4 regions of the Pseudomonas spirodelae genome follow, and region 2 is predicted to be linked to each of the others. Evidence: predicted binding sites of a transcription regulator. Region 2 holds the regulator's gene; each other region holds the start of a gene.
The links. The regulator FliA, encoded in region 2, starts transcription of late flagellar genes. The targets are predictions, from matches to a motif close to CTAAAGTTTNNNNNNNNNNNGCCGNTAA.
Positions count from the first base shown of each region.

Region 1 (7,890 bases), on a different contig from region 2:
GCGGCGGGTATTTGCTCACCGCTTCAGCAATCGCCTGGATATGCGCGGGCGTGGTGCCGCAGCAGCCACCGACGATATTCAAAAAGCCCGATGCGGCAAATTCTTCAACCACCACCGCCATTTCCGCCGGCGTCTCGTCGTACTCACCAAAAGCGTTCGGCAGGCCGGCGTTTGGGTGGGCGGAGACGTGGGTGCCGGCTTTGGCCGACAACTCTTCGAGGTACGGGCGCAGTTCTTTGGCCCCCAAGGCGCAGTTAAGGCCTACGGAAATCGGCTTGGCGTGGTTGATCGAGTTCCAGAATGCTTCAGTGGTCTGCCCCGACAGGGTGCGGCCAGAGGCGTCGGTGATGGTGCCAGAGATCATGATCGGCAGCTCGACGCCGTCATCCTCGAACACCTGTTGCACGGCGAAGATCGCCGCCTTGGCGTTGAGGGTGTCGAAGATGGTTTCGATCAGGATCATGTCCGCGCCGCCTTCGATCAGGCCGCGGGTGGCTTCGGTGTAGTTTTCCACCAGCTCATCGAAGGTGACGTTGCGATAGCCGGGGTTGTTCACGTCAGGGGAGAGCGAGCAGGTGCGACTTGTAGGACCGAGCACGCCGGCCACAAAGCGCGGTTTGTCCGGGGTTTCCAGGGTCTTGGCATCGGCCACGCGGCGGGCCACGCGAGCGCCTTCGACGTTCAGCTCATACACCAGGCTCTCCATGCCGTAGTCGGCTTGGGACACCTGGGTGGCGTTGAAAGTGTTGGTTTCGAGGATGTCGGCGCCGGCATCGAGGTAGGCTTTCTCGATGGCGCTAATTACGTCCGGGCGGCTGAGGATCAGCAGGTCGTTGTTGCCCTTAACGTCTTGCGGCCAGTCGGCGAAGCGAGCGCCACGGTAGTCTTCTTCCTCCAGCTTGTAGCTCTGGATCATGGTACCCATGCCGCCGTCGAGGATCAGGATACGTTCCTTCAGGGCTTGCTGAAGGGCGTTGAGGCGGGCGCTGCGATCGGACAGAGACATGGGGAGAACTACCTGAGACGCGTGAAAAAAAGATGCGCGATCATAGCAAAGCTGCACGCTTTTGCAGTGCCTTGTGCTTTTCCATGAATTTCATTCATGTTCATGAATTGGCTTTGCTTCGCTGCGGGCAGCTAGAATCGGCGCTCAGACCATTTTAGAGACACTTCCATGCTCGGTCGCTTACTGCTTAGCACGTGTTTAATGTTCATCGGCGCATTACACGCGGCCGAGCCCATCTCCTACAGTCGCGACATTCAACCGATTTTCACCAAGAATTGTGTGGCCTGCCATGCCTGTTACGACGCGGCCTGTCAGCTCAATTTAGGCAGTGCTGAAGGCGTGCAGCGGGGGGCGAGCAAAGCGACGGTTTACGCAGGTACACGCACCGAGGCCCAAGCCACCACCCGGTTGTTTGTCGATGCCCACGGTGCAGCGGCTTGGCAGCGTAAAGGGTTCACCTCTGTGCTGGATCAGCAGGGCGGCCAGGCCGCCTTGCTCGCACGGATGTTGGAGTTAGGCCACCAGCAGCCATTTGCTGCTAATAGCAAGCTGCCGGCTGAGCTGCAGATAAACATCAACCGGCTCAACCAATGCCCATTGCCGCAGGAGTTCGAGACGTTTGCCCGCAACAACCCACAAGCGGGCATGCCGTTCGCGGTGACTGGTTTGACTGAGACCGACTATCAAATGCTGCAGGCTTGGATCGAGCAGGGTGCGCCGATCGATCAACAAGCGTTGCAGGCCAGTGCGGCCGAAGCGCAGCAGATCGCCACCTGGGAAGCCTTTATGAACGCCCCCGGCGCCCGTGAGGCGCTGGTTTCCCGTTGGCTGTATGAGCATCTTTTCCTTGCCCATATGCATTTCACGGGCGGTGAGCCGGGGCATTTCTTTCAGATGGTGCGTTCGCGCACGCCCAGCGGTCAGCCAGTGGACATCATCGCCACGCGCTTGCCCAATTCCGATCCGGGCAGCGAGTTCTACTACCGCCTGACGCCGGTGCAGGGGGTGATTGTGCACAAGACACACATCACCTATGCGCTGAGTGCGGCCAAGCTGGCACGGGTCAAGGAATTATTCTTCACCAGCGACTGGCAGGCCGACGCCGTACCGGGCTATGGCGCCCAGCGCCGCGCCAATCCGTTTGAAACCTTTGCCGCGATTCCGCCGCAGGCGCGTTACCAGTTCATGCTGGATAACGCCGAATATTTTGTGCGCACTTTTATCCGGGGGCCGGTGTGCCGTGGTCAGATTGCCACGGATGTGATTCGCGATAATTTCTGGGCGGTGTTCCAAGACCCGCAGCACGATTTGTACATCACTGACCCGGCGTACCGCGAGCAGGCAAAAGACTTGCTGGCCATACCCGGGCAACTCGACAGCCTTACCGACTTGCTGGGCATTTGGCGCAGCTACCGCAATAAGCGTAATGAGTACGAAGCGTTACGTATGCAGCGTTATGCCGACGCGCCAGCGCCGAGCTGGTCGCACATCTGGGCGGGCAACGATAACGCGCTGCTGTCGATCTTCCGTCAGCATGACAGCGCCTCGGTGCGCAAAGGCCTGATTGGCGAGGTGCCGCAGACGATCTGGTGGCTGGACTTCCCGTTGCTGGAACGCACCTATTACCAGTTGGTGGTGAATTTCGATGTGTTCGGCAATGTCTCTCATCAGGCGCAAACGCGGCTGTATTTCGATTTGATCCGCAATGGTGCGGAGGTCAACTTCCTGCGGTTGATGCCTGCGCAGTCGCGTCAGGCCTATTTAAGCGATTGGTACCAGAGCAGCGGCAAGCTGAAAGTCTGGCTCGATTACCAGGCGATCGATACTAAAACCCCGAGCGCCTTGCGCTTGGCGGACGGCGATGCCAAACGTAGTTTTGTCGAGACCTTACTGGAGCGTTACGGCAGCCTGAATGCGCGTCCGGATCCAATCAATCGCTGCAGCGGTGCGCATTGCCATCGCCCGGGCGTGGCCCCCGAGCTGCAGCGCGCGGAACAATCTTTGAGCCGCTTAACGGCTAAGCCAGCGGGTGCGCTCAAAGTAATCGACCAACTACCCGAGGCCACTCTGCTGCGAGTAGAAATGCCCGGTGGGCAGCGTGAGGTGTATAGCCTGCTGCGTAACCGCGCGCACACCAATGTGGCGTTTATGTTGGGCGAGGAGCTGCGCTACCAGCCCACGCTGGATACCTTGACGGTTTATCCCGGGGTGCTCAGCAGCTACCCGAACTTTATCTTCAATGTTCAGGTTGAGCAGGTGGCGGAGTTTGTCAGTGCGATGGAACAGGCGCGTGATACGCCGGCATTCGAACAGGTGGTTGCGCGCTGGGGGATTCGCCGTACTCATCCTGAGTTCTGGCGCTATTTCCACGATATGTCAGCGTATATCCAGCAAACCGAGCCCATTGAAGCCGGTGTGCTGGACATGAACCGCTACGAGAATTTGTAACCGGGAGGGCGGCGCAGGGCTGGGCAATGCGCCGCTTCAGGATTAGCGGTTGAAGCGCTCGACCAAGGCGTACTGACCTTGAGCGGTGGCGGTTAGAGCCTCACTGAGCATCGCCGTGTCATGCGCCTCACCGGCTGTTTGGTCGGCCAGTTGAGCGATGGTGGTGATGCTGCGGTTGACCTCATCAGCTACCGCGCTCTGTTCCTCAGCCGCCGCGGCAATCTGATCGGCCATACTGGCAATGTTGGCAACAGCCTCACTGATACCCGCCAGTGCATCGTCGGCTTGCTGCACGCGCACAACACCTTCTTCGGCCTGTTTACGGCCGATTTCCATGGTCATGACTGCTTCTTCGGCGGTGCGCTGCAGCTTGGCGATCAGTTGGTGAATCTGCCCGGTGGATTCGGCCGTGCGCTGCGCTAGTGAGCGCACTTCATCAGCCACCACGGCAAAACCCCGGCCCATTTCGCCCGCACGAGCGGCCTCGATGGCGGCGTTGAGCGCGAGCAGGTTGGTCTGGTCGGCGATGCCTTTGATGACATCGACTACACCGCCAATTTCATTGCTGTCTTGGGCCAGGCGGGTCACCGTTTCACCGGTATCACCGACCGATTGCGACAGGCGCTGAATCGCTTGGCGGGTTTCACTGGCAATACTGCGCCCAGCGCTGGTCAGGCGATTTGCATCCTGAGTGGCGATGGCGGTACGCGCCACGTTGCTCGCCACTTCCAGGGTGGTGGCGGCCATTTCATTGATTGCAGTGGCCACCTGATCGGTTTCATTGCGTTGGCGCTCAAGCCCGGCGGAACTGTTATGCGCCAGGGTATCGGCCTGCTTAGCCTGCAGGGTGAGCTGTTCGGCGGTGTCTTGCAGACGGGTCAAACAGGTTTTCAGGCGCGCTTCCTGACTGAGCGTCGCCATTTCCAGGCGCCCTTGAGCACCGCGGCTGTCGGTGTACATCTGCGCGATCAGCGGGTCAGAAGTGGTCTGGTCAGCCAGGCGCAGCAGACGCTTGAGGCCACGTTGTTGCCAGCTCAACCCGGCCAAGCCCAGCGGTATCGACAGTGCAGCCGCGAGGGCAAAGCCCCAGCTGGAATCAAGCCAAATACCGATAAGAAAGCCAATCTGACTGATCAGGATAAACGGTAGCCAGCCCTGCAGAGTTGGTAGCCACTTATCCCTACTCGGGACGGCGGACTTACCGCTGTTGATGCGCTGATACAGGGCTTCTGCGCGACGCACCTGTTCGGCGGTTGGCTTGACCCGTACGGATTCGTAACCCACTACCTGGTTGTTTTCCGTCACGGGCGTGACGTAGGCATTAACCCAGTAATGATCGCCGTTCTTACAACGGTTCTTAACAATCCCCATCCACGGCCGGCCGCTTTTCAGGGTGTCCCACATGTGCTGGAACACCGCAGGCGGTACGTCGGGGTGACGTACCAGATTGTGCGGCGCACGAATCAACTCATCGCGGGTAAAGCCACTGATCTCGACAAACGCGTCATTGCAGTAGCTGATCTGGCCTTTGAGGTCAGTCGTCGAGATCAGTCGTTGCTGAGCAGGGAAGCTACGTTCGCGCTGAGTGACCGGCTGGTTGTTACGCATGGCAATTATCCGTTGTTGTAATGCCCCTACATCGGCCAATGGCGGGCGAAGTTGAGGGAGAAATCCGTGTCGACGAGTTTAACCGCTTTTTGAATGGCGTCACATTTATGCCATGGTCGTGGTCGTACTTGACCTGAGGGTGTTTTTTGCCCGGCGCGTGACGCACTCGGCCAGGCTATTGGCTGGCGATCAACTGCCGCAGCACGTAATGCAGGATGCCGCCGGCCTTGAAGTATTCCACTTCGTTAAGCGTGTCGATGCGGCACAGCACTTCAATGCTGTCGCGGCTGTTGTCCTCGCGCAAGATGTCCAGGGTTAAGGTCATGGACGGGTGGAGTTCAACACCATCCAGGCCGCAGATGTTGAGTGTCTCTTTGCCCGTGAGGTTGAGCGTTTTGCGGTTTTGCCCGGTTTTAAACTGCAGCGGCAAGACGCCCATGCCCACCAGATTAGAGCGGTGGATGCGCTCGAAGCTTTCGGCAATGACCGCTTTGATGCCGAGCAGGTTGGTGCCCTTGGCCGCCCAGTCGCGGCTTGAGCCGGTGCCGTACTCTTTGCCGGCAATGACCACCAGCGGGGTGCCGGCCTCCTGATAGCGCATGGCGGCATCGTAGATCGACAGCTGCTCACCACTTGGCACGTGCAAGGTGTTACCGCCTTCTGCGCCGCCGAGCATCTCGTTGCGGATGCGGATATTGGCGAAGGTGCCGCGCATCATCACGTGATGATTGCCGCGCCGCGAGCCGTAGGAGTTGAAGTCGACCGGCTCTACGCCCTGTTCGCGCAGGTAGCGACCGGCGGGGCTGTCGGCCTTGATATTGCCGGCGGGGGAGATGTGGTCAGTGGTCACCGAATCGCCGAGCAGGGCAAGAATGCGCGCTTGGTGAATGTCACCAATATGCGGTGGCGCCTCGGCGATATTCTCGAAGAACGGTGGATGCTGGATGTAGGTCGAGTCGTCCTGCCAGCTGTAGGTGGCAGTTTGCGGTATGTCGATGGCCTGCCACTCGGCATCCCCGGCGAACACCTCGGCGTATTCCTTGTGGAACATCGCGGTGTCGACCTTGAGGATCGCCTCGGCGATTTCCGCCTGGCTCGGCCAGATGTCTTTGAGGTAAACCGGCTGGCCATCTTTGCCCAGACCCAAGGGTTCAGAGGTTATGTCCATCCGCACCGTGCCGGCCAAAGCATAGGCCACTACCAAGGGCGGTGAGGCCAACCAATTGGTTTTCACCAGCGGATGCACGCGGCCCTCGAAGTTACGGTTACCTGACAGCACCGAGGCGACGCTCAAGTCCGATTGCTGGATGGCTTGTTCGATAGGCTCAAGCAGCGGCCCGGAATTACCAATACAGGTGGTGCAACCGTAGCCCACCAGGTCGAAGCCCAGCTCGTCGAGGTAGTGGGTCAGGCCGGCGGCGTTGAAGTATTCGGTGACCACCTTGGAGCCCGGAGCCAGCGAGCTTTTCACCCACGGCTTGCGCTGCAGGCCTTTCTCCACGGCTTTTTTCGCCAGCAGGCCGGCGGCCATCATCACGCTGGGGTTGGAGGTGTTGGTGCAGGAGGTAATTGCCGCGATGACCACGGCACCGTTTTTCAGGCGATGCGTCTGTCCCTCATGTTCATAGTCCGCCTCGCCAACCTGGGTGGCGCTGCCGATCGCCGCGCCACCACCGCCTTCGTCGAGAAGGCGTGATTCCGCGCCGGGATTGGGCTTGAGTTGCAGCCCAAGAAAGTCATCGAAGGCTTGTTTGACCTGGGGCAGGGCAACCCGGTCCTGTGGGCGCTTGGGCCCGGCCAGGCAGGCCTCGACGCTGCCCATATCCAGCTCCAGGCTATCGGTAAACAACGGCTCAACGCCTGGCTCGCGCCACAGACCTTGGGCTTTGCAGTAGGCCTCGACCAGTTTGACGGTCTGCGGCGACCGGCCGGATAAGCGCAAATAGCCGAGGGTGATCTCGTCGACCGGGAAGAAGCCACAGGTGGCGCCGTATTCCGGGGCCATGTTGGCGATAGTGGCGCGATCCGCCAGCGGCAGATCGGCCAGGCCGTCGCCATAGAACTCAACAAACTTACCGACTACGCCTTTGCTGCGCAGCATTTGCGTGACGGTCAGCACCAGGTCGGTGGCGGTGATGCCTTCCTTGAGTTTGCCGCTGAGCTTGAAGCCGATGACCTCGGGAATCAGCATCGACACGGGCTGGCCGAGCATCGCCGCTTCCGCCTCGATGCCGCCGACGCCCCAGCCGAGAATGCCGAGGCCGTTGATCATGGTGGTGTGTGAGTCGGTACCAACCAAGGTGTCGGGGAAGGCGAAGGTCTGGCCGTCTTCTTCTTTGGTCCAGACGGTGCGGCCGAGGTACTCCAAGTTGACTTGGTGGCAGATGCCGGTGCCCGGCGGCACCACGCTGAAGTTATCGAAGGCATGCTGGCCCCAGCGCAGGAAGGCATAGCGCTCACCGTTGCGCTGCATCTCGATGGCGACGTTCTGTTCGAACGCGTTATGGGTGGCGAATTGGTCGACCATTACCGAGTGGTCGATGACCAAATCGACGGGCGATAGCGGGTTGATCTTCTGCGGGTCGCCGCCAGCCTTGGCCATGGCGTCACGCATGGCCGCGAGGTCGACCACGGCGGGCACGCCGGTGAAGTCCTGCATCAATACGCGGGCGGGGCGGTACTGGATTTCGCGCTCGGAGCTGCGGCTCTTTAGCCAATCGGCCATGGCCTGCAGGTCGTTGCCGGTGACGGTTTTACCGTCTTCCCAGCGCAACAGGTTCTCTAACAGAACCTTCAATGACATCGGTAACGGGTCGATGTTGCCAAGG
Region 1 is NZ_JAYEET010000048.1:169,887-177,776, forward strand. Features, by position in the region: gene metH (methionine synthase) at 1-1,006, opposite strand, end outside; gene SOP97_RS16445 (fatty acid cis/trans isomerase) at 1,208-3,454, shown strand; gene SOP97_RS16450 (methyl-accepting chemotaxis protein) at 3,497-5,062, opposite strand; gene acnA (aconitate hydratase AcnA) at 5,238-7,890, opposite strand, start outside.
Region 1: a site for FliA is predicted at 5,091-5,118, ahead of SOP97_RS16450 (methyl-accepting chemotaxis protein). Genes of this name have one in related genera too.

Region 2 (7,890 bases):
CTTAAGCGGATGTTTTCCGTGCAGGCGCTGGTCGAGCTACTCAAGGCGTTGGCCAAATTCATTCTGATCCTGTTGGTGTGCGTGGTGGTGTTGTCTGCCTGGCAGGAAGACCTGTTGGCGATTGTCCATGAACCCCTTGAATCGGCGATTCTGCATTCGATGACGGTTGTGGGCTGGAGCGCCCTGTGGATGTCCTGCGGGTTGATTTTGATTGCTGCCGTAGACGTGCCATTCCAGCTCTGGAGCAGCAAGCAGAAGCTGATGATGACCAAGCAGGAAGTGCGCGACGAGTACAAAGACAGCGAAGGCAAGCCGGAGGTTAAGCAGCGTATTCGTCAGCTACAGCGCGAAATGGCCGAGCGGCGCATGATGCAGTCGGTGCCTGACGCCGATGTGGTGATCACCAACCCGACGCACTTTGCCGTGGCCTTGAAATACGACCCGGCCAAAGGCAGCGCGCCGGTGCTGCTGGCCAAGGGCGGCGACTTTACGGCATTGAAGATTCGTGAAATTGCCAATGAGCACAAGGTGATGGTGCTGGAGTCTCCGGCTCTGGCGCGGGCCGTGTTCTATTCCACTGAGCTGGATCAGGAAATTCCCGCAGGGCTTTATCTGGCGATTGCCCAGGTACTGGCTTACGTCTACCAGCTGCGCCAGTACCAGGCGGGTAAAGGCAAACGCCCAGGGCCGCTGCCAGAGATACCGATCCCGCCGGATTTACGCCGCGACGACTGATCATCCGTGCGCTGCAATCCGTGCATTTACCGGCTGTTTGCCTCAGGCCGGCAAAGTTGGACAGCTTCTTGCAAATCCCTGCCCAGAGGCGCGCAAAGCGTCAAAAGATTGAATTGGCTGGGGTAGTGGTGTGGCAATAGATCGCTCACAAATGATCGGTGATGTACGCAGCAACCTGTCGGGGTTGAAGCAGGGCAATCTGGGTATTCCGTTGCTGCTGCTGGTCATGCTTGGCATGGTGATGCTGCCGATTCCGCCATTCCTGCTCGACGTACTATTTACCTTCAGTATTGCCTTGTCGATCGTCGTGTTGTTGGTGGCGATCTATGCCCTACGGCCCTTGGATTTCGCGGTATTCCCGACCATTCTGCTCGCGGCGACCTTGCTGCGGCTGGCGCTTAACGTCGCGTCCACGCGGGTGGTGCTGCTCAATGGCCAGGACGGCCAAGATGCCGCGGGTAAGGTGATTCAAGCGTTTGGTGAGGTGGTGATCGGCGGCAACTACGTGGTCGGTATCGTGGTGTTTGCGATCCTTATGATCATCAACTTCGTAGTGGTCACCAAGGGTGCTGGGCGCATCTCCGAAGTCAGCGCGCGCTTCACTCTGGATGCCATGCCCGGTAAGCAAATGGCCATCGACGCCGACCTCAACGCCGGCCTAATCGATCAGGAAACGGCCAAGCTGCGGCGCAGCGAGGTGTCCCAGGAGGCCGACTTCTATGGCTCCATGGACGGTGCGAGCAAGTTCGTGCGTGGTGATGCGATTGCCGGCTTGCTGATTCTATTTATCAACCTGATCGGCGGTGTGGCCATCGGGATTTTTCAGCATGACCTGAGCTTTGTCGACGCGGGGCGTATCTACACCTTGCTGACCATCGGTGACGGTCTGGTGGCGCAGATTCCTTCGTTGCTGCTGTCCACTGCTGCCGCGATTATGGTGACCCGGGTTTCCAGTTCGGAAGACATGGGTGCCCAGGTCAATCGGCAAATGTTCGCTTCGCCGCGCGCGCTGGCAGTGACGGCGGCTGTGATGATCGCCATGGGCCTGGTGCCTGGCATGCCGCATTTCTCCTTTATCAGCCTGGGATTGGTGGCGGCGGGCGCGGCCTATTGGATTGCCAATAAGCAGCGCGCGACCAAAGAAAGCGAGGTGAAGGAAGTGCAGCGCCAGCAGGAACTGCTGCCAGCGCAGAAGGCTCAGGAGGTTAAGGAACTGGGCTGGGACGACGTGACGCCGGTGGACATGGTCGGCCTGGAAGTCGGATATCGCTTGATTCCCCTGGTTGACCGTAACCAAGGCGGCCAGTTGCTGGCGCGGATCAAAGGCGTACGCAAAAAACTTTCCCAGGAAATGGGCTTTCTTATGCCGTCGGTGCATATCCGCGACAACCTTGACCTGCAGCCCAGCGCCTATCGCCTGACCTTGATGGGCGTCAGCGTGGCCGAGGCTGAGGTGTATCCGGATCGCGAACTAGCGATCAATCCCGGTCAGGTATTCGGTCCGCTCAATGGCATTGCCGCCAAGGATCCGGCATTCGGCCTGGAGGCCGTGTGGATTGACCCAAGCCAGCGTGATCAGGCGCAGTCCCTCGGTTACACCGTGGTGGATGCCAGTACCGTGGTCGCCACCCACCTCAACCAAGTGCTGCACAAACATGCCCATGAACTGCTGGGGCATGAAGAAGTGCAGCAGTTAATGCAGCTGCTGGCCAAGAGCTCACCCAAGCTCGCCGAAGAGTTGGTGCCTGGGATGATTTCCCTGTCGACCCTGCTCAAGGTGCTGCAAAGCCTGCTGCAGGAGCAGGTGCCGGTGCGTGATATCCGTACCATTGCCGAGGCCATCGCCAATGTCTCGGTGAAGAGTCAAGATCCCGCCGTGATGGTGGCTGCGGTGCGTGTCGCGTTAGCCCGCGCAATTGTGCAAAGCATTGTGGGACTAGAGCCGGAGCTGCCTGTGATCACCCTTGAGCCAAGGTTGGAACAGATATTGCTAAATAGTATTCAGAAGGCCGGTCAAGGCTCCGAGGAGGGCATCCTCCTTGAGCCTGGCATGGCCGAGAAGCTGCAGCGTTCCCTGGTGGAAGCGGCGCAGCGCCAGGAAATGCTCGGCAAGCCAGTGATACTGCTGGTGGCCGGTCCGGTCCGGGCGATGCTCTCGCGATTCGCGCGGCTGGCGGTTCCGAGTATCCATGTACTGGCATACCAGGAAATTCCGGATAATAAGCAGGTCACCATCGTTGCGACGGTGGGGCAGAACTAACCGAGGTTACAGGCCATGCAGGTCAAACGCTTTTTCGCCGCCGATATGCGTACCGCCATGAAGCTGGTGCGTGATGAACTGGGTGCCGATGCCTCGATCATTGGCAATCGCCGGGTTGCTGGCGGTGTCGAGCTGACTGCCGCACTGGATTATCAAGTGCCCGCCGCGCCAGCCCGTCAGCCTAATCCGGCGCTGGAAGCCGAATTACGCAAGACTCAGGCAAAAATCGCCACAGCGCAGGCGGAGCTGACCACGCGTGCTCAAGTCGATGCCGGCAAGGATCGTCAGTTGTTTGGCGCCGCCGCCAGTGTGCCAGTCGATCGCTTGGCTGAGGCATTGTCTCCGGCACGTGCTGCTCCTGCAGCCGCTGATCAGGGCGCCCTGGATGCCATGCGCTTCGAACTGCATGGCCTGCGTGAACTGATTGAGGTGCAGCTGGGTTCAATTGCCTGGGGGCAGTTGCAGAGCCGCCAGCCGCAGCAAGCGAATCTGTGGCGTCGTCTGCAACGCATGGGCCTGTCCGCTGAACTTGCGAAAGCGCTGCTTGAGCGCGTTGCCAACATCGCCGAGCCGCGTCAGGCCTGGCGCATGTTGCTGGCGCATCTGGCTCACGCCATCAAGACGCCGCAGCAAGAGCCAATGGAAGATGGCGGCGTCATCGCCCTGGTGGGCCCGGCGGGTATGGGCAAGACCACGACCTTGGCCAAGCTGGCGGCGCGTTATGTGCTCAAGTACGGCGCGCAGCATATTGCCCTGGTCAGCCTCGATAGCTACCGCATTGGCGCGCAGGAACAGATCAAAACTCTGGGTCGTATTCTTAACGTGCCAGTCACGCTGGTCGATCCGGGTCAATCCTTGACCCAGGCTTTGGCTCCTCTGGCGCGCAAGCGTGTTGTGTTGATCGATACCGCTGGCCTGCCGGCCAATGATCCGGCGCTGCGCATGCAACTGGAAACGCTGGCCAGCCGTGGCGTCAATGCCAAGAGCTATCTAGTGATGGCCGCAACCAGCCAGGGCCAAGTGCTGAAAGCCGCCTACCATAGTTATAAACGCTGTGGTCTGGTTGGCTGTATTATCACTAAAGCGGATGAAGCCACCAGTTTGGGTGAGGTGTTAGGGCTGGCTATTAGCCAACGTCTACCGGTAGCCTACCTCACTGATGGGCCACGCATTCCCGATGATCTGCAGATACCGCGCAGTCATCAGTTGGTGAGTCGGGCCGTTGGGCTGCAGGCGACCCAAGAACCGAGTGAAGATACGATGGCAGAGATGTTTTCCGGTCTTTACCAGCAGCCTGCACGGCGTGCCAGTTAAGCTAAATATTATTGGAATTGAGCGGTGTTTGGCCGAGCAAGTGGCTCCAGTCGACGTTAGACAAGGTATTAGAAATTATGGGTATGCATCCCGTACAGGTGATTGCGGTGACCGGCGGCAAAGGTGGCGTCGGCAAGACCAACGTCTCGGTGAACCTGGCGTTGGCCCTGGCTGATCTGGGGCGCCGGGTTATGTTGATGGACGCTGACCTGGGTTTGGCCAACGTCGATGTATTGTTGGGGCTCAGTGCTAAACGCACCCTGGAAGACGTTATCAGCGGCGAGTGTGAGCTGCGTGATGTGCTGTTGCAGGGGCCGGGTGGTATTCGCATCGTGCCTGCCGCTTCGGGCATTCAGAGCATGGTGCAGTTGTCGCCGATGCAGCATGCTGGATTAATCCAGGCCTTCAGCGATATCAGTGACAACCTCGATGTGCTGATTATCGATACCGCCGCCGGGATCGGTGATGGTGTTGTCAGCTTCGTGCGCGCCGCGCAGGAGGTTCTGGTGGTGGTGTGTGATGAACCCACCTCGATTACCGATGCTTACGCCCTGATTAAATTGCTCAACCGCGACCACGGCATGAATCGTTTTCGCGTATTGGCCAACATGGCTCACAGCCCGCAGGAAGGTCGTAATCTCTTTGCTAAGCTGACCAAAGTGACTGACCGTTTTCTTGACGTTGCCCTGCAGTATGTCGGTGCAGTGCCTTACGACGAGTCAGTGCGCAAGGCCGTGCAGAAGCAGCGCGCGGTTTATGAAGCTTTTCCGCGCTCGAAATGCGCGCTGGCGTTCAAAGCAATCGCTCAGAAAGTCGATGCCTGGCCATTACCGGCCAACCCGCGTGGTCATTTAGAGTTCTTTGTTGAGCGACTGGTGCAGCAACCGATCGTAGACACGGCCATATGACAGCAGCCTCTGGACTTCGTATGTATAGCAAAGCGCAGGCGCAGGATTCCCAGCACCAGCTGATCGAGCGCTACGCGCCTCTGGTCAAACGCATTGCCTATCACCTGCTGGCACGCTTGCCGGCCAGTGTGCAGGTTGACGACTTGATCCAGGCGGGGATGATCGGCCTGCTTGAAGCGTCAAAAAAATACGACTCCAGTAAAGGTGCCAGTTTCGAGACATTCGTCGGTATCCGTATTCGCGGCTCCATGCTTGATGAGGTGCGTAAAGGCGACTGGGCACCCCGTTCGGTGCACCGCAATAGCCGCATGGTGAGCGATGCCATTCGAAAAGTTGAGGCCAGAACCGGTCGTGACGCTAAAGATCAAGAGGTTGCGGCCGAACTCCAATTGAGTCTGGAGGATTACTACGGCATTCTTGGCGACACTTTGGGCAGCCGCCTGTTCAGTTTCGACGACCTGTTACAGGACGGCGAGCACGGCGAGTTGAATGAAGACGCTGGCAACCATCACCTCGAACCTTCTCGTGATCTAGAAGATGAACGCTTTCAGGCGGCCTTGGCAGATGCCATTGGCAACCTGCCAGAGCGCGAGCGCTTGGTGTTGGCACTGTATTACGATGAAGAATTGAACCTTAAAGAGATCGGCGCGGTGTTGGGGGTTAGCGAGTCACGCGTAAGCCAACTACACAGTCAGTGTGCCGCTCGTTTACGCGCCCGTCTGGGTGAGTGGCGCGCGCACTAAACTGCCCGCTCGCGCGGCTGGTTTCATGAATAAAGGCGCATGCAGGTTGCTGGGTGCGTTTGGGACTGTACGGAGGTCGACTTGGACAAAAACATGAAAATCCTCATCGTTGATGACTTTTCAACGATGCGACGGATCATCAAGAACCTCCTGCGTGACTTGGGGTTCACCAACACCGCAGAAGCCGATGACGGCACGACTGCATTGCCCATGCTGCAAAGCGGCAGCTTCGACTTTCTGGTAACGGATTGGAACATGCCTGGCATGACCGGTATTGACTTGCTGCGTGCCGTGCGTGCGGATGATCGGCTGAAAAGCCTGCCGGTGCTGATGGTCACGGCAGAAGCTAAGCGTGATCAGATTATCGAAGCTGCCCAGGCTGGGGTTAACGGTTATGTAGTCAAACCGTTCACTGCCCAGGTTCTGAAAGAGAAGATTGAGAAAATCTTTGAGCGGGTCAACGGCTGATGTCTGCCACGAGGTTCTATGGAGCATAAAAATCCTGCTCAGGGTGATCTTGAATCGTCCTTGAAGCACAGCGCTCGCCAACTGGTAGACAGCCTGGAAAAAGGCAATTTTGGTGAAGCGGTCCAGCTGATACATGACTTGAATAAGGCGCGTGACCGTGGCTTGTATCATGAGGTCGGCAAGTTGACCCGTGAGCTGCACAACGCCATCGTCAACTTTCAGCTTGACCCTCGTGTGCCGCATGCCACTGAAGTCTCGCAAATCACCGATGCCACCGAACGCCTGAATTATGTGGTGACGATGACCGAGAAAGCGGCCAATCGCACCATGGACCTGGTTGAGTTGAGTGCGCCGCTGGTCAATGACCTCAGTGCTGAAGCGCAAAGCCTGAGTGCTGACTGGGGGCGTTTTATGCGCCGCGAGATGAGCGCAGACGGTTTTCGTGAATTGGCCAAGCGTGTTGAGCTTTTTCTAGCAAGCAGTGAGCGTGATAGCGCGAAAATCTCCGGGCACCTCAATGATATTTTGCTGGCTCAGGATTATCAGGATCTCACTGGGCAGGTGATCAAGCGGGTGACCCAGTTGGTCACTGAAGTTGAGAGCAACCTGCTGAAACTGGTGCTGATGGCCAGTCAGGTGGATCAATTTGCCGGCATTGAGCACAATCACGAGTTACTCCGTGCCGAGCAAGAAAAACAAAAAGAACCTTCCCACGGTGAAGGTCCGCAGATTCATGCCGATAAGCGTGAAGACGTCGCATCTAATCAAGATGATGTTGACGACCTGCTTTCTAGCTTAGGATTTTAGGAGCACACGTCTTATGAGCTTCGGCGCCGATGAAGAAATCCTCCAGGACTTCCTGGTAGAGGCCGGCGAGATTCTTGAACTGTTGTCCGAGCAGCTGGTAGAGCTGGAAAGTCGTCCGGACGACATGAATCTGCTCAACGCTATTTTTCGCGGTTTTCATACCGTCAAAGGTGGTGCTGGTTTTCTCCAGCTCAATGAGCTGGTGGAATGCTGCCATATCGCAGAAAACGTCTTCGACATCCTGCGCAAGGGTGAGCGGCGCGTCGACTCCGCGTTAATGGATGTGGTGCTTGAAGCACTGGATGCCGTTAACGGCATGTTTACCGAGGTGCGCGAGCGTACCGATCTAACCCCGGCTACTCCTGAACTGCTGGCTGCTTTGGCGCGTCTGGCTGAACCGGCAGGTGCTGAGCCTGAACCTGTCGTGGCGGTTGAAGTGCCCGCTGAGCATGCGCCTGAGCCCGTTGCTGGCGACATTACCGACAGTGAATTCGAGACGTTGCTCGGTGCTTTGGATGAACCGGCGACAGCCGCTTCCAGCGCCGCCAGCAGCGATGAAATTACTGATGATGAATTCGAGTCGTTGCTGGATCAGTTACATGGCAAAGGTCAGTTCGTCACGCCCGAGGCTCCCGTCGCACCTGCCGTACCCGAG
Region 2 is NZ_JAYEET010000001.1:250,402-258,291, reverse strand. Features, by position in the region: gene flhB (flagellar biosynthesis protein FlhB) at 1-735, shown strand, start outside; gene flhA (flagellar biosynthesis protein FlhA) at 872-2,995, shown strand; gene flhF (flagellar biosynthesis protein FlhF) at 3,011-4,309, shown strand; gene fleN (flagellar synthesis regulator FleN) at 4,387-5,217, shown strand; gene fliA (RNA polymerase sigma factor FliA) at 5,214-5,960, shown strand; gene SOP97_RS01190 (chemotaxis response regulator CheY) at 6,054-6,428, shown strand; gene SOP97_RS01185 (protein phosphatase CheZ) at 6,447-7,235, shown strand; gene SOP97_RS01180 (chemotaxis protein CheA) at 7,249-7,890, shown strand, end outside.

Region 3 (7,890 bases), 120 kb from region 2:
ATTCCACGGCCAACGCCGAAGTTCGAAATCTTCGTCTATTCGCCGCGGGTTGAAGGTGTGCACCTGCGCTTTGGCGATGTCGCCCGTGGCGGCCTGCGTTGGTCGGACCGCGAGGAAGACTTCCGCACCGAGGTGCTGGGCCTGGTCAAGGCGCAGCAGGTGAAGAACGCCGTGATCGTACCGATGGGCGCCAAAGGCGGCTTTGTGCCTCGCCGCCTGCCGCTGGGTGGTTCGCGCGATGACGTGTTGGCGGAAGGCATTGCCTGCTACCGCATCTTTATCAGCGGGCTGTTGGATATCACCGACAACCTCAAAGAGGGTGTCGTGGTGCCGCCGCAGAATGTGGTGCGTCACGACGGTGACGATCCTTATCTGGTGGTGGCCGCCGACAAAGGCACCGCGACCTTCTCCGACATCGCCAACGGTATTGCTGCCGATTACGGCTTCTGGCTGGACGATGCGTTTGCCTCGGGTGGCTCGGCAGGTTACGACCACAAAGGCATGGGCATTACCGCCAAAGGCGCCTGGGTCTCGGTGCAGCGGCACTTCCGCGAGTGCGGCATTGATGTGCAGAAAGACCACGTCACGGTTATCGGTATCGGCGACATGGCCGGCGACGTATTCGGCAACGGCCTGCTGCTCTCGGAAAGCCTGCAACTGGTCGCAGCCTTTAACCACATGCATATCTTTATCGACCCCAACCCCGATGCGGCCAAGAGTTTTGTCGAGCGCCAGCGCCTGTTTGATCTGCCGCGCTCCAGCTGGACCGACTATGACGCGAAGCTGATCTCGGACGGCGGCGGAATCTTCCTGCGCAGCGCCAAGAGCATCGCCATCAGCCCGCAGATGAAAGAGCGCTTCGACATCAGTGCCGAGAAGCTGGCACCGACCGAGCTGCTCAATGCCCTGCTCAAAGCCCCGGTGGATTTGCTGTGGAACGGTGGGATTGGCACCTACGTGAAATCCAGCAAAGAAAGCCACGCCGATGTCGGTGACAAGGCCAACGATTTGCTGCGTGTAGACGGCCGCGAACTGCGCGCCAAGGTGGTAGGCGAGGGCGGTAACCTCGGCATGACCCAGTTGGGTCGCGTTGAATACGGTCTGAATGGCGGCAAGAGCAACACCGACTTTATCGACAACTCCGGTGGTGTGGACTGCTCCGACCACGAAGTGAACATCAAGATTCTGCTCGGCGAAATCGTCGCGGCCGGTGATATGACCGGCAAGCAGCGCAACAAGCTGATGGTGGAAATGACCGATGCCGTCGGTGGCCTGGTGTTGGGCAACAACTACAAGCAGACCCAGGCATTGTCGCTGGCCGAACGCCGCGCACGTGAGCGTGTGGGTGAATACAAGCGCCTGATGTCGGCGCTGGAAGCTGCAGGCAAACTGGACCGCGCCCTGGAATTTCTGCCCTCTGATGATGAACTCAACGAGCGCGACGCCAATGGGTTGGGTCTGACCCGGCCGGAGCTGTCGGTGCTGATCTCCTACAGCAAGATCGACCTCAAGGAGTCGCTGCTCAAATCCCTGGTGCCGGATGACGAGTACCTGGCGCGAGAAATGGAAACTGCCTTCCCGCCCTTGTTGGCGGAGAAGTTTGGCGAGCCGATGCGCCGTCATCGTCTTAAGCGCGAAATCGTCAGCACGCAGATCGCCAACGACCTGGTTAACCACATGGGCATCACCTTCGTGCAGCGCCTGAAGGAGTCCACGGGCATGAGCGCGGCCAATGTGGCCGGCGCGTATGTGATTGTACGTGACCTGTTCCGTCTGCCGCACTGGTGGCAGCAGATCGAAGCGCTGGACTCCAAGGTGCCCGCCGAGTTGCAACTGCAATTGATGGATGAGCTGATGCGCTTGGGCCGCCGCGCTACCCGTTGGTTCCTGCGTAACCGCCGTAATGACCTGGATGCGGCGCGTGATGTGGCGCACTTCGCACCGCGTATCGAGGCCTTGGTCGGCCGCTTGGACGAACTGCTTGAAGGTCCAGCGCGTGAACAGTGGCTGGCGCGTTTCCAAGCCTATGTCGAAGCCGGCGTGCCGGAAGAGCTGGCGCGCGTGGTTGCGGGCACCAGTCATCTGTACACCCTGTTGCCGATCATCGAAGCGTCGGATGTGACAGCACAGGAGCCGGCTCGGGTTGCGGCGGCATACTTCGCCATCGGTGGCGCGCTGGAGCTGTCTTGGTATCTGCAGCAGATCACCAGCCTGCCGGTGGAAAACAACTGGCAAGCGCTGGCCCGTGAGGCTTTCCGCGATGACCTAGACTGGCAGCAACGCGCCATCACAGTATCGGTACTGCAAATGGCCGAAGGCCCTGCGGATATCGAAGAACGGGTCGGTGTATGGCTGGATCAGCATCGCCGTCTGGTGGATCGCTGGAAGGTCATGCTGGGCGAGTTGCGTGCGGCTACCAACACCGATTACGCCATGTACGCTGTGGCTAACCGTGAGTTGATGGACCTGGCACAAAGCGCCTGATGGAAACAGCGCAGGCCTGACCTGCGCTGTTCCTGAAGCAATAAAAAAGCCCCGCGAGTGCGGGGCTTTTTTATGAGCGATGGTTATGCGGCGACTGTGGTTATCAGTCGTCGAAATCCATCCAACCGCCCATCTCCTTCCAACGATTGACGATGCCGCAGTAAAGCTCGGCCGTCTTCTCGGTGTCATAGCGAGCCGAATGGGCTTCCTTGCCATCGAAATCGATGCCTGCCGCTTGGCATGCTTTAGCTAGCACGGTCTGGCCATAGGCAAGGCCGGCCAGGGTGGCAGTGTCGAAGCTAGAGAACGGGTGAAACGGATTACGCTTGATCCCGGTACGCGCCACGGCAGCATTGAGGAAGCCCAGGTCGAAGCTGCTGTTATGGCCGACCAGAATCGCCCGTTTGCAGCTATTGGCTTTCAGCGATTTACGCAGGCTGCGGAAGATTTCCGTCAGTGCGTGTTCTTCCGTGACGGCCATGCGCAGCGGGTGATCAAGTTTGATTCCGGTGAAATCCAGCGCAGCTTGCTCGATGTTTGCACCCTCGAACGGCTCAACACGGAAAAACTGGGTGTGCTCCGGATAGAGGAAGCCGCCTTCGTCCATACCAATGGTGGTGGCAGCAATTTCCAGCAGTGCATCAGTGGCGCAGTTAAAACCACCGGTTTCCACGTCTACGACTACTGGCAGGTAGCCACGAAAGCGTGCGGCCATCGGGTGGCGCGGGCCTGAGTGGCTGTTGCTCTCGGGCTCGTCGTCATACAGGTCTTCACTCACGCGTGGTTCTCCAGCAAACGCCAGCGCAGGGTTTCACCGGCGCGCAGGGGGATTACGATTTGCTCGCCCAGGGGCAAGCTGTCAGGGGCCGTCCAGTCTTCACGGACCAGGGTGATGCTGTCGCTGTTACGTGGCAGGCCGTAGAAATCAGGGCCGTTGAGGCTGGCGAAGGCTTCCAGCTTATCCAGTGCATTGCGCTGCTCGAAGGCTTCGGCATACAGCTCAATCGCCGCGTAGGCGCTGTAGCAACCGGCGCAGCCGCAGGCGGCTTCCTTGGCGTGTTTTGCGTGGGGCGCCGAATCGGTACCGAGGAAGAACTTGGCGCTGCCACTGGTGGCCGCATCCAGCAGCGCGTCCTGATGGCTGTTGCGCTTAAGCACTGGCAGGCAAAACAGGTGCGGACGGATACCGCCAACCAGCATGTGATTGCGGTTGTATAGCAGGTGATGGGCGGTGATGGTGGCGCCAACGTTGGCCGAAGCACCTTGCACGAACTCCACCGCATCGCGGGTGGTGATGTGCTCGAACACCACTTTCAGCGTCGGGAAGCGCTCGACTACGCGACTGAGGTGCTCACCGATAAAGATTTTTTCGCGGTCGAAGATGTCGATCTCGCTGCGTGTCACTTCACCGTGCACCAGCAGAGGCATACCCACTTCGGCCATGGTTTCAAGCACCGGGAAAATCGTGTCGATGCTGGTCACGCCGGAATCGGAGTTGGTGGTCGCGCCGGCCGGGTAGAGCTTGGCGGCATGCACAAAGCCTGAAGCCATTGCACTGCGGATATCGGCAGGCTGGGTCAGGTCGGTGAGGTAGAGCACCATCAGCGGCTGAAAATTACTGCCGGCTGGGCGAGCGCTGAGAATGCGCTGGCGGTAGGCATCGGCTTCGCTGGCATTGCGCACGGGCGGTACCAGGTTAGGCATGATGATGGCGCGGCCAAAGGTTCGGGCTACATCGGCGACGGTGTGCGGTAGCACGCTACCGTCACGCAGGTGGATGTGCCAGTCGTCAGGACGCAGCAGGGTAAGGCGGTCAGTCATGGAAGCTTCCAGGCGGGCAAAACGTGGCGAGAATGCTACCGGAAAAGCCCCTCGGCAGCACGTTGAAAGCGGGCTCATCGGGCAAAGCTGACTGGCGGCCGAGCGGCACTGCGCAGCCGCGTGTACACCCGGCATGCCGATCCGCTCAAGTTTTGCGCGTTGGCACCGATAGAAAAGGGGTAAGCCGTATTCACTGGAGTCTGTCGTGCGACCCTACCCACTCGCGGTGCTGTGCCTGCTGGCCAGCCAGCCAGTTCTTGCCATCAGCTTCCAGACCCGTCTGGAGAAGGTTGAGTGGCAGGTCGAAGGCGATCAGTTTGAGTGCCGTCTTGCGCAACCCATCACCGATTTCGGCTCCGGGGTGTTCGTGCGGCGTGCGGGCGAGCAGGTAACCTTTAGCCTGAAAGCCCGCGAACGTTGGCTGGGCCGTGGTAATGCGACCTTGCTGGCGGCTGCCGCGCCTTGGCAGCCAGGGCGTGGCGACATCAACCTCGGTTCTGTCAGCGTGGCGAATGCTGAGGTGTTGTTCAACAGTTCTCAGGAGCAGGGCGCGCGCTTGCTCACCGGCTTGCTTGAAGGGCGCAGCCCCTTGGTACGCCATCGTGCGGCCATGGGCGGTGATGCAGTTGAAGTGCGCCTGCTGCCGGCCAAATTCAACAAAGCCTACAACGAATACCTGGATTGCACGGCCAAGTTACTGCCGGTGAACTTTGATCAAGTGCGCAAAAGCCTGGTGGGCTTTCCCGGTGGCGGTGTTGAGCTTGAACCGCTGGCACAGGCCAAGTTGGATATCATCCTCAGCTATCTCAAGGCCGACCCCAGCGTTAATCGCATCCAGCTCGATGGTCATGCCGATAACAGTGGCAACCGCCTGACCAATCGCGACCTGTCGCGCCGTCGTGCGCTGGCGGTGATGGAGTATCTCAAGGCCAATGGTATTCCGGCCGAGCAGATCACCCTTCGCTTCCACGGTGAGCGTTACCCGTTGGCGCCAAATAATAAGGAAGTTAACCGGGCTAAAAATCGCCGGGTCAGTATCTTCCTTGACCGTGTCCCCGAAGCCACTACGCCGCCGGTTCCGGCTGCCGCACCGGTCGATCCTGCGGCGACGTCTTAGCCCCTGCGACTGCCCGGTTGCCCAACAATAAACCGTCGCCTGGTCGTCACAAGCTGTCGCGCCTCTGTAAATCAGCCGGCATGGGCAGTAGAATCACGGGTTTCCCGCACAACCCCGTGGAGTTGATGGCATGGCCGACGTAAACAAGGTAGTCCTGGCATATTCCGGTGGCCTGGACACTTCCGTGATCCTCAAGTGGCTGCAAGATACCTATAACTGCGAAGTGGTGACCTTCACCGCTGACCTCGGCCAAGGTGAGGAAGTCGAGCCGGCCCGCGCCAAGGCTCAGGCCATGGGCGTCAAGGAAATCTACATCGATGACCTGCGCGAAGAATTCGTCCGCGACTTCGTCTACCCGATGTTCCGTGCCAATACCGTCTACGAAGGCGAGTACCTGCTGGGCACCTCCATTGCGCGCCCGTTGATCGCCAAACGTTTGATCGAGATCGCCAACGAGACCGGCGCTGATGCCATCTCCCACGGTGCGACCGGCAAGGGTAACGACCAGGTGCGTTTCGAACTGGGTGCCTACGCACTTAAGCCCGGCGTGAAAGTCATCGCCCCTTGGCGCGAGTGGGACCTGTTGTCGCGCGAGAAGCTGATGGACTACGCCGAGAAGCACGCGATCCCGATCGAGCGCCACGGCAAGAAGAAGTCGCCGTACTCCATGGATGCCAACCTGCTGCACATCTCCTATGAAGGTGGCGTGCTGGAAGACACCTGGACCGAGCACGAAGAAGACATGTGGAAGTGGACAGTCTCTCCTGAGGCCGCGCCAGATCAAGCGACCTACATCGAGCTGACCTACCGCAAGGGCGATATCGTTGCCATCGACGGCAAGGAAATGAGCCCAGCCACCGTGCTGGCCGAACTGAACCGCATCGGCGGTGCAAATGGCATCGGTCGTCTGGATATCGTCGAGAACCGTTTCGTCGGCATGAAGTCCCGTGGCTGCTACGAGACCCCCGGCGGCACCATCATGCTCAAGGGCCACCGCGCCATTGAGTCGATCACCCTGGATCGCGAAGTCGCTCACCTGAAAGACGAGCTGATGCCGAAATACGCCAGCCTGATCTACAACGGTTTCTGGTGGAGCCCAGAGCGTCTGATGCTGCAACAGATGATCGACGCCTCCCAGGCCAACGTGAACGGCGTGGTACGCATGAAGCTGTACAAGGGCAACGTGATCATCACTGGTCGCAAGTCCGATGATTCGCTGTTTGATGCCAATATCGCCACCTTCGAAGAAGATGGCGGCGCCTATAATCAGCAGGACGCAGCCGGCTTTATCAAGCTTAACGCCCTGCGTATGCGCATTGCGGCCGGCAAAGGGCGCAAGATGCTCTGATAAACCTGAGCACCTGAACCTGAACAGACCCCGGCCATAAGCCGGGGTTTGCATTTTTACGATGAGGAGGCACCTGATGAGACTGCTGCATACCATGCTGCGCGTCGGCGATATGGATAAATCCATCGCGTTCTACACCGAGGTACTGGGCATGACCCTGTTGCGGCGCAAGGATTACCCGGAAGGGCAATTCACCCTGGCGTTTGTCGGTTACGGCGACGAAGCGCACAACAGCGTGATCGAACTGACCCATAACTGGGGTGTAGACAGTTACGAGTTGGGCACCGGCTATGGCCACATCGCCCTGGAAGTGGCCGATGTGTACAAGGCCTGCGAAGACATTCGCGCTCGCGGTGGCAAGATCACCCGCGAACCTGGTCCGATGAAGCACGGCAGCAGCATCCTGGCCTTCGTTGAAGATCCGGATGGCTACAAGATCGAACTGTTGTCGCCATCGCGCGCGGATTGATCGTTACGCGCTTATAAGAAAAAGCCCCGCATCGTAGCGGGGCTTTTTTATTTGTACTTACAGATCAAAGTCGTATTCAGACAGCTGCCTGTTCAGGCGGCGCTCATCCAAGAGATTATCGATGATGCGGCGTTTGGTCAGGTTGGTTTTGGCCACCTCAATCGGCGCCTCGGCTTCATCAGCATCATCGGCCACAAAATCTTCGTCGAGCTCAAGATCTTCTTTATCAGTGCTCATTTGTCTCACTCCAGGCTACAAGGGCCATTTGCGCACCTTATAGCGGCAAAAGCGGAGTGGGTAAAAAAGTTTTTTTCAATCGACTCATTGAGTGGCTGAATAGCTGCTCAATCGTCAGAGGTCTTTTGCTTGTATTCGCACAGATCTTCGATGCGGCAACTGCCACAACGCGGTTTGCGCGCCTGACACACATAGCGGCCATGCAGGATCAGCCAGTGGTGTGAATCGAGCAGAAATTCCTTGGGTACAAACTTCATCAGCTTGTTTTCCACCTCTACGACATTCTTGCCAGGGGCGATGCCGGTGCGGTTGCTGACGCGGAAAATATGCGTGTCCACCGCCATGGCCAGCTGGCGAAACGCCGTGTTAAGCACCACGTTGGCGGTCTTGCGGCCCACGCCCGGCAAGGCTTCA
Region 3 is NZ_JAYEET010000001.1:129,518-137,407, reverse strand. Features, by position in the region: gene SOP97_RS00650 (NAD-glutamate dehydrogenase) at 1-2,484, shown strand, start outside; gene rnt (ribonuclease T) at 2,588-3,262, opposite strand; gene pyrC (dihydroorotase) at 3,259-4,305, opposite strand; gene SOP97_RS00635 (flagellar protein MotY) at 4,511-5,422, shown strand; gene SOP97_RS00630 (argininosuccinate synthase) at 5,553-6,770, shown strand; gene gloA (lactoylglutathione lyase) at 6,847-7,239, shown strand; gene SOP97_RS00620 (PA3496 family putative envelope integrity protein) at 7,297-7,476, opposite strand; gene nth (endonuclease III) at 7,584-7,890, opposite strand, start outside.
Region 3: a site for FliA is predicted at 4,450-4,477, ahead of SOP97_RS00635 (flagellar protein MotY). Genes of this name have one in related genera too.

Region 4 (7,890 bases), on a different contig from region 2:
CGCGCACTGCGCAACTGGCCGAACAGGCCGGCTTCAACGGCGTGCAGATCCACGCGGCGCACGGTTACCTGCTTAGCCAGTTCCTCTCGCCGCTGAGCAACAAACGCACGGACCGCTGGGGTGGCCCGCTGGAGAACCGCGCACGCCTGCTGCTTGAGGTGGTCACGGCGGTGCGCGCGGCGGTGGCGCCGGGTTTCTGCGTGGCGGTCAAGCTCAACTCGGCGGACTTCCAGCGCGGCGGCTTTGCCGCAGCCGATGCCAAGCGTGTGGTGCAGTTGCTTAATGAACAGGCGGTTGATCTGGTCGAGCTGTCCGGTGGCAGCTACGAAGCGCCGGCCATGCAGGGCGATGCCCGCGACGGGCGGACCTTGGCGCGCGAGGCGTATTTCCTCGAATTTGCCGGGGAGATCGCGGCGGTGGCCAGGATGCCGGTGATGGTCACTGGCGGTATTCGCCGCCTGCCGGTGGTCGAGCAGGTGCTGGCCAGCGGTGTGGCCATGGCCGGTATCGGTACGGCGTTGGCCATCGAGCCGGCCTTGCCTAAGCAGTGGCAGGCTGGCCAGCGTGAAGCCCTGGCCGAGTTGCCGCCGATCCGCTGGAAGAACAAGGCGTTTGCCTCGTTGGCGTACATGGCCACGGTGAAGTTTCAGCTGCGCCAGCTTAGCCGCGGTAAGCGCACCCATGCGCAGGTTTCACCGCTGCGCGCCTTATTGCTGGAGCAACTCAAAGCGGCGTGGCGCACCCGTGTGTATAAGCGGTCGATGGCCAGCGAGGGTTAATCGGGCAGGTGCCCGGTTTTTACCCAGATCAGGCAGCCCTGTTCACTGAATGGGGTGTGCTGCGACAGGTGCGGGCTGCGTAGCCAGCTGCCGGCCGGGTAGTCGCCGAATTCATCCTGAAAGGTACCCTCGAGCACCAGAATCTCTTCGCCGCCCCAATGCCGGTGCGCATTGAAATAGGTGCCCGGCGCCCAACGCACCAGCGCCACATGCTCGGTGCCATGCTGATGCAGCGGCAACACCTGCAGACCCGGAACCAAGCCTTGTCGCCACTCGGCGCGGTTGCTGTCGATGACGACGTGCTGATCATCTGCTGGATCAAACTGCATGAGTTTGACGAAGATCGTGCAGCCATCGCGGCTGAACGGCGCATGTTGGCTACCGATCGGATTACGCACATAGGTGCCGGCCGGGTAATCTCCGCGCTCGTCGGAGAACACCCCTTCCAGCACCAGAAACTCCTCACCGCCGGGGTGCTGGTGCGAGCTGAAGTGAGAGCCTGCGGCATAGCGCACGATGGAGGTTGCTCGTGCCAGTTCCTCGCCAATGCGGTCGAGCATGCGCCGCTCGACACCGGGCATGGGCGATGCGACCCAGGGGCTGTCGTCTGGACGCACAAGCGCCCGCTGGCTGAAATCGGCGTTAAGTTGCATGGTTGAAATGACCTCTGGCCGGCGTTCAGCTTTATATATGCGGTACGCCAGCCTGTTTAGCGATTAGTGGCTGTTTAGCAGCGTGATCAGTGCGTCGGCGGTGGCCTCTGAGGACGCCGGGTTTTGCCCGGTAATCAGCAGGCCGTCGACCGCCACATGGCTGTGCCAGTCGTTCTTGCTGGTGTAATGGCCGCCGTTGGCGATCAGCATGTCTTGCACCAGGAAGGGCACCACTTCGGTGAGCTGCACCGCCGCTTCTTCGCTGTTACTGAACCCGGTGACTTTTTTACCGCTGACCAGCGGCTTACCGTTGGCCGCTTTCACATGGCGCAGCACGCCCGGTGCATGACACACCGCCGCCACTGGCTTGTTGAGTGCCTGGAAGCGTTCGATCAGGGCAATTGAGGTGCGGTCTTCGGCCAAATCCCACAGCGGGCCATGGCCGCCTGGGTAGAACACGGCATCGAAATCGTCCGCCTTTACCTGGCTTAACGGCACTGTGTTGGCCAGTGCTTGTTGCGCGGCCGGGTCGGCGTTGAAGCGGTCGGTAGCGGCGGTTTGCGCATCGGCATCAGCGCTTTTCGGGTCAAGGGGTGGCTGACCGCCCTTGGGCGAGGCCAGGGTCAGCTGCGCACCGGCATCCTTGAATACGTAATAAGGCGCAGCAAATTCCTCTAGCCAGAAACCGGTCTTATGGCCCGTATCGCCGAGTTGGTCGTGGGAAGTCAGAACCAGCAGAATCTTCATAACCTGCTCCTTGTAGGTAAATGCCCATTGCGAGCGTGAATGGCGTACAGCATAGGAGCCTTGCTCTGATTCGATAATTCAAAAGTTTTAATGACGAGTATCGAGAGGATGAATACCCCGCTCCGCTCGAATCTCTGTCCGTGCTGCCCGCCGCCACAGGCCTGGCTCTCGGGGTGCGACGGGATAGCGTCGCGCCGATTTAGGCCTCGGGCTTATAACCCAGGCGCAAACCACCCCAATGGCGACCCTGAACCATGATCGGCACCGACAGGTCGTGCATCAGCTCGCCGGTGTCGCGCATATAGGTTTGCAGCAGCAACGGCTTTTGATGGCTGCCGCAGCGGATGCCGGTGCGGTCATTGAACAGGCGTTTGCTGCGGCTCTTCAGGGTGTCTACGGCACGGTCACCGCAGGGCGGATGATTGAAGGCGTTGTTGTGGGTCGGCACATAGCCTTCCGGGGTGCAGGCGATGGCGAATACCAGGCCTTCATGCTGGCTGAGCAGCGGCTCCTGAATGGTCGGCAGCACCTGATCGGCATAGTGGTCGAAGCGGGTGCTGTATTTGGCTGGGAAGCTACCGGCAATCGGTTGGTAGTGGCGGTCGAACAGGTCGCTGACGCTGACCCGGCCAGCCTGGATATCGCTTTCGAACTGCGCGGCAATCTGCGCTGCGGCGTTACGCGCGAGATCAAAAATGCGCTGGTGATAGTCGTCCAGGCCGACTTCGGCGAGTTGCTCGCTGATGCTTTCTGCCTGGCCGACCAGGCGCTCGGCAGCGTTACTGAGTTGGCGGGTTTGCCCTTCGCTGTCGTCGACATCGCCGCGCAATTGGCCGACGGCGACTGACAGTTCGGCCAGGCGTTCGTGGTTATGCCGGGTGCCGCTGTCGATCTGCCCAACCTGGGCTTCGACATCCTCGGCCAGCTCGGCAATCCCCTGCAATTGTTCGCCGGTGTGCTCGACCTGTTGCGCGGCCTGGGTGAGCTGTTCGGCTTGTTGTTGCATGTGGCTAACCACGGCGGCGCTTTGCTGGCGGATATCGCCGACGATCTGCGCGACCTCCTCGGTGGCGCTGCTGGTGCGCCCGGCCAGGTTGCGCACTTCATCGGCGACCACAGCAAAGCCGCGGCCGAGCTCACCGGCGCGGGCCGCTTCGATGGCCGCATTGAGCGCCAGCAGGTTGGTCTGGCTGGCGATGGACTGGATCACCTGGGTGACTTTCTCGATCTGTTCGGTGCGGCTGCTGAGGCCGTCGATCAGCTCGCGGCTGGTCGCCGTCTGCGCGCTCAATTGCTGCATGGCCTCGATGGCTTCACGCAGCGCGTGCTGCCCGCTGGCGCTGTTCTGGCGCACGTTTTGCGCGGCCAGCAGGGTTTGCTCGGCACGCTGAGCGTTGTCCTGCTCGGTGTGGGTAATCGCCTCGGCAGCCTGATTGATCTGCTCGGTAGCGCTCAGCTGCGAGTGCAGCTTGCCGGCCAGTTGCTGCGCCGCATGGGCTACTTCGGCAGCGGCCAGGGCGTTGTGGCAGGTTTGCTGCGACAGGCTCTGGCTAAGGTCGTTGAATGATGGATGCTGCGCATTGGCCTGCGCCAGCGGCTCTTCATGTTGACGCTGCCAGGGCCCGAGCCAGGGCCAGAGTGCCAATAGCAGAAACGACGGAATGCTGACAAACCAGGGCAGCTGGACCTGTTGATAGGCCGCCATTAATCCGGCCAGCCCAATGGCGTGCAGCAGGCAAGCCTTGGGATAGGTAATAAACGCGGAGCGCATGACAAACCTCATTATTCTTATTCTGGCCCAAGTAAGACCAGAAACGGCCTGTGGCGCGCCGCTATGCAGTGGGCGGGCCATGCCTGCTGGAACCTGGGGGCGTGCAGCCGGGTATGCCTGCTTAGGCAATCGGCCGCTGTCGACAATTCTATAGCCCATAGTGGGTGACGCTCCCTGCGGCCAACCTTTACTGAGAGGTTGATTCGAGCAGCCATGGGCGTATTCGGCCATGACACTTTGGTCGCAGGTGCGTTAATCACTTAGCGTTTGGTTAACCCCGTGGGGTAAGGGCGCCGAGCGGTTAAAAACGATGACGCTGGATAAAACCCTTATCAAGAAAATCTTTCCAGCGGCCATACAGTTGCCCGCCGGCGCTGTAGCCGTGCCAGTCCAGCAGGGCACCGCCGTCACCGGTGGCCAGCAGGGCCAGGCTCTGCCGCTGTGGGCGGTAGCGTTTGAGCGGCAAACCGCGCAGCGCCGCACTCAGGTTGGTGGCCAGCACCGGGCCTTGGCGCACTGCATACACCCCGCTCTTGCGTGCACCGGGCAGGCTGGCGCAGTCGCCCACGGCAAAAATAGTCGGGTGGGTGTAGCTCTGCAGGGTGGGTGCAATCAGCACAAAGCCGCGCTCATCGCAGCCCAGGCCGCTGTGCTGTGGCCAGGCAAAGGCCTTGGCGCCGCTGGCCAGCAATAACCGCTGGCCGCGCCAGACCGGCGCATTAGCGCTGAGCAGGCAGTCGTTCTCGATGCGGCTGATTGGGCAATCCTCGCGCACTTCTACGCGGTGTTGGCGCAAGTGGCCGAGTGCGCGCAAACGCAGCCCAGGGGACAAGCCATCGAGCAGATGGCCGGCGCAGAACAGGGACAGGTGCGGCACTTTATCGGCCAAGGCCAGGGCCAACTCGACCCCCGCCGCACCGCCACCGAGTATGGTCATGGGCTGAGGCGTGGCCTGCCACTGCTGCCAACCGGCAATGAATTTATCGAAGGGTTTGACGGCCAGCAGCTGCATGGCCTCGCCCTGCTGCGGCGGTGCGCTGATCTGCGCGCCGACGTTTAACGATAACCAGCTGGCGTCGAGGGTGCGGCCATCATCAAGCTGCACCTGCTGCTGAGCGGCGGACAAGCTTTCCACCGGGCTGATGATCAGCTCAACCTTGGCCGCGCGACACAAGGCTTGCAGCTCTACCTGGCAATCAGCAGCGCTATGCCGGCCGGCCAGCAGCCCCGGCAACATGCCGGAATACCAGGCCACCGGTCCGGCACTCAGCAGGGCGATCCGCCCCGGCGGCCGTTCGACCAAGGCCCAGCGCCGCAATACCCCGAGGTGAGCGTGGCCGGCGCCGATTAATAGCAGGTCATAGTGATGAGTCACGCCAAGCTTCCATAGGTTGCGTGTCTAACAGTGGCTGCATGGTAAAGACTTACCCGCGCTGTTGTCAGGGCAGCTTGCGTATTTGTGGTGCGGCGAAATAACTGGTCACGCTTTCACCGGTGTTGTCGCTGTCGGCAGCGAACACCACACCGAGGATCTTGCGTGGCGCGCTGCCGAAGGCGGCAGTGGCGTCGGCGCGTAGATCGCGGGATTCTGTCAGCCACTCGCCCAGCGCGGCTTCAGGTCCGCGCAGCACGCGCATCTCCACCGTTTCGGTGTAGGCGCTGCGGGCATGGCTACCGGGGGCTTCACGGTTATCCCAGACGTAGCTAAGGGTCGCCGCCGGCAAGTCGGGGTCGAAGAAGGTGCGCGCCAGCCGCAGCTTTTGCCGGGTGACAAAACTCAGCGAGTCCAGTGGGTAATCCAGCAGCACATAGACCCGTGCGGCGTAGTCATCGCCTTCGCGGGTGGCGAAACGGGCCTGATCCAGATGCTGTTCGGTGCGCCACTGCCAGCTCAGCTGCCAGGGCTGATCGCCAGGTAGATCGAGCGGATGTAACAGCCCGCCGGCAGCCGCATCGGCGTTGATGCGTAAGACAGATTGGCCGTCCAGCTCGACCAGCGTGCGCTGCGATGGCTTGAGTTTGGGAATGTCTGCCAGCTTCCACGGCGTCGACCATGCAGCTGCCGGCGGGCCTGCTGTCCAGGGCGTCAGCAGGTTCTCCGCCTGGGTCAGCGGTGCGGCGAGGATGAGCCCCAGCACTAACGTGCGCATCAGCTGCGCCGCCAGGTGTGGAAGTGCTCGACCAACCGCAGCAGCCCTTGCGGGGCATGGGCGCGTTTCCATTCGCCGGCGGCGTACTTGTTCGCCTCGCTCATGGTCGGGTAGCTGTGGATGGTGCCGAGAATTTTGTTCAGGCCCAGGTTGTACTTCATCGCCAGCACGTACTCGGTGAGCAGTTCACCGGCGTGTTCGCCAACGATAGTGACGCCGAGAATGCGGTCTTTGCCGGGCGTGGTCAGCACCTGCACATAGCCATGGGCGGCCTCATCGGCGATGGCGCGGTCGAGGTCGTCGATGCCGTAGCGGGTCACTTCATAGGCGACGTTTTGCGCTTGTGCTTCCGCTTCACTGAGGCCAACGCGGGCTACTTCCGGGTCAGTGAAGGTGCAGTGTGGAATCACCCGGTAATCCGCCTTGAAGCGTTTAAAACCGGCAAACAGCGCGTTGACCGCCGCGTACCAGGCTTGGTGGGCCGCCACGTGGGTGAACTGATACGGCCCGGTGACATCGCCCACCGCAAATATATTGGGGAAGCGCGTGGCCAGGTATTCGTCAGTCTCCAACGTGCCATTGTCGCGCAGCGTCAGGCCTAGCTCCTCAGCCCCGTAGCCGCTGACATTAGCTTTACGGCCGAGGGCCAGCAGCAGGCAGTCGAAGGCGATGGTCACCGGTTCGCCGGTGTCCAGGTTGCGGGCGATCATGCGGGTTTCGCCGTCGACCACTTCAAAGCGCTCGGCCTGATGACCCAGGCGCAGGTCGACGCCATCAGCACGCAGGCTGGCCATTACCGCTTCGCTGGCGTTGGCGTCTTCACGGGGCAGCAGGCGGCCGCCGCGTTCCACTTGAATCACTTGGCTGCCAAGGCGCTGGAAGGCCTGCGAGAGTTCGCAACCAATCGGCCCGCCGCCCAGCACCAGCAGCCAGCGCGGTTGCTGGCGCAGGGTCCAGATTGTATCGGAGGTGTAAGCCTGTATCTGCTCAAGGCCAGGAATATCGGGCACGAACGGCCGCGCGCCGGCGGCGATGATCAGGTTGCGGCTGCTCAGGGTTTGGCCATTGACCTCAACCGTCCAGGGCGAAAGGATCTTCGCTTCACCCTCAATCACCTCGACGCCCAGGCCGGTGTAGCGCTCCACCGAGTCATGCGGCTCGATGTCGGCAATCACCCGCTGGATGCGCTGCATCACTGCCGGGAAATCCACCTGGCCCTGCACGCCGGTAAAGCCCAGGGCTTCACCCTTCTTCAGTTCGTTGGCCAGCTTGGCCGAGCGCAGCAGCGCCTTGGAGGGCACGCAGCCGGTGTTGAGGCAGTCGCCGCCCATTTGGTGTTTTTCGATCAAGCTGACCTTGGCCTTCACGGCTGCGGCGATATAGGCGCTGACCAGCCCGCCGGCACCAGCGCCGATCACGACTAGGTTACGGTCGAAGGTCTTGGGTTTGTGCCAGCCGGCATACACCCGCCGCGCCTGGATCAGCCCGAGCAACTTGCGCGCGATCAGCGGGAACACCCCGAGCAGCACAAAGGCGCCGAGCAGGCCCGGTGAAAGAATGCCGGACAACGATTCCAGCTGGCCCAGCTCACGGCCGGCGTTCACATACACCAGAGTGCCGGGCAGCATGCCGAGCTGGCTGACCCACCAGTAGGTGCGCAGCGGCAGACGGGTCAGGCCCATGGCCAGGTTGATCAGGAAGAACGGAAACAGCGGCACCAGGCGCAGGGCGAACAGGTAGAACGCCCCTTCCCGCTCGACCCCGTTATTGATGCTCGCCAGGCGCTGGCC
Region 4 is NZ_JAYEET010000008.1:134,166-142,055, reverse strand. Features, by position in the region: gene SOP97_RS03445 (NADH:flavin oxidoreductase/NADH oxidase family protein) at 1-779, shown strand, start outside; gene SOP97_RS03440 (cupin domain-containing protein) at 776-1,432, opposite strand; gene SOP97_RS03435 (type 1 glutamine amidotransferase domain-containing protein) at 1,496-2,179, opposite strand; gene SOP97_RS03430 (methyl-accepting chemotaxis protein) at 2,379-3,884, opposite strand; gene SOP97_RS03425 (FAD-dependent oxidoreductase) at 4,252-5,325, opposite strand; gene SOP97_RS03420 (DUF3047 domain-containing protein) at 5,390-6,100, opposite strand; gene SOP97_RS03415 (FAD-dependent oxidoreductase) at 6,100-7,890, opposite strand, start outside.
Region 4: a site for FliA is predicted at 4,077-4,104, ahead of SOP97_RS03430 (methyl-accepting chemotaxis protein). Genes of this name have one in related genera too.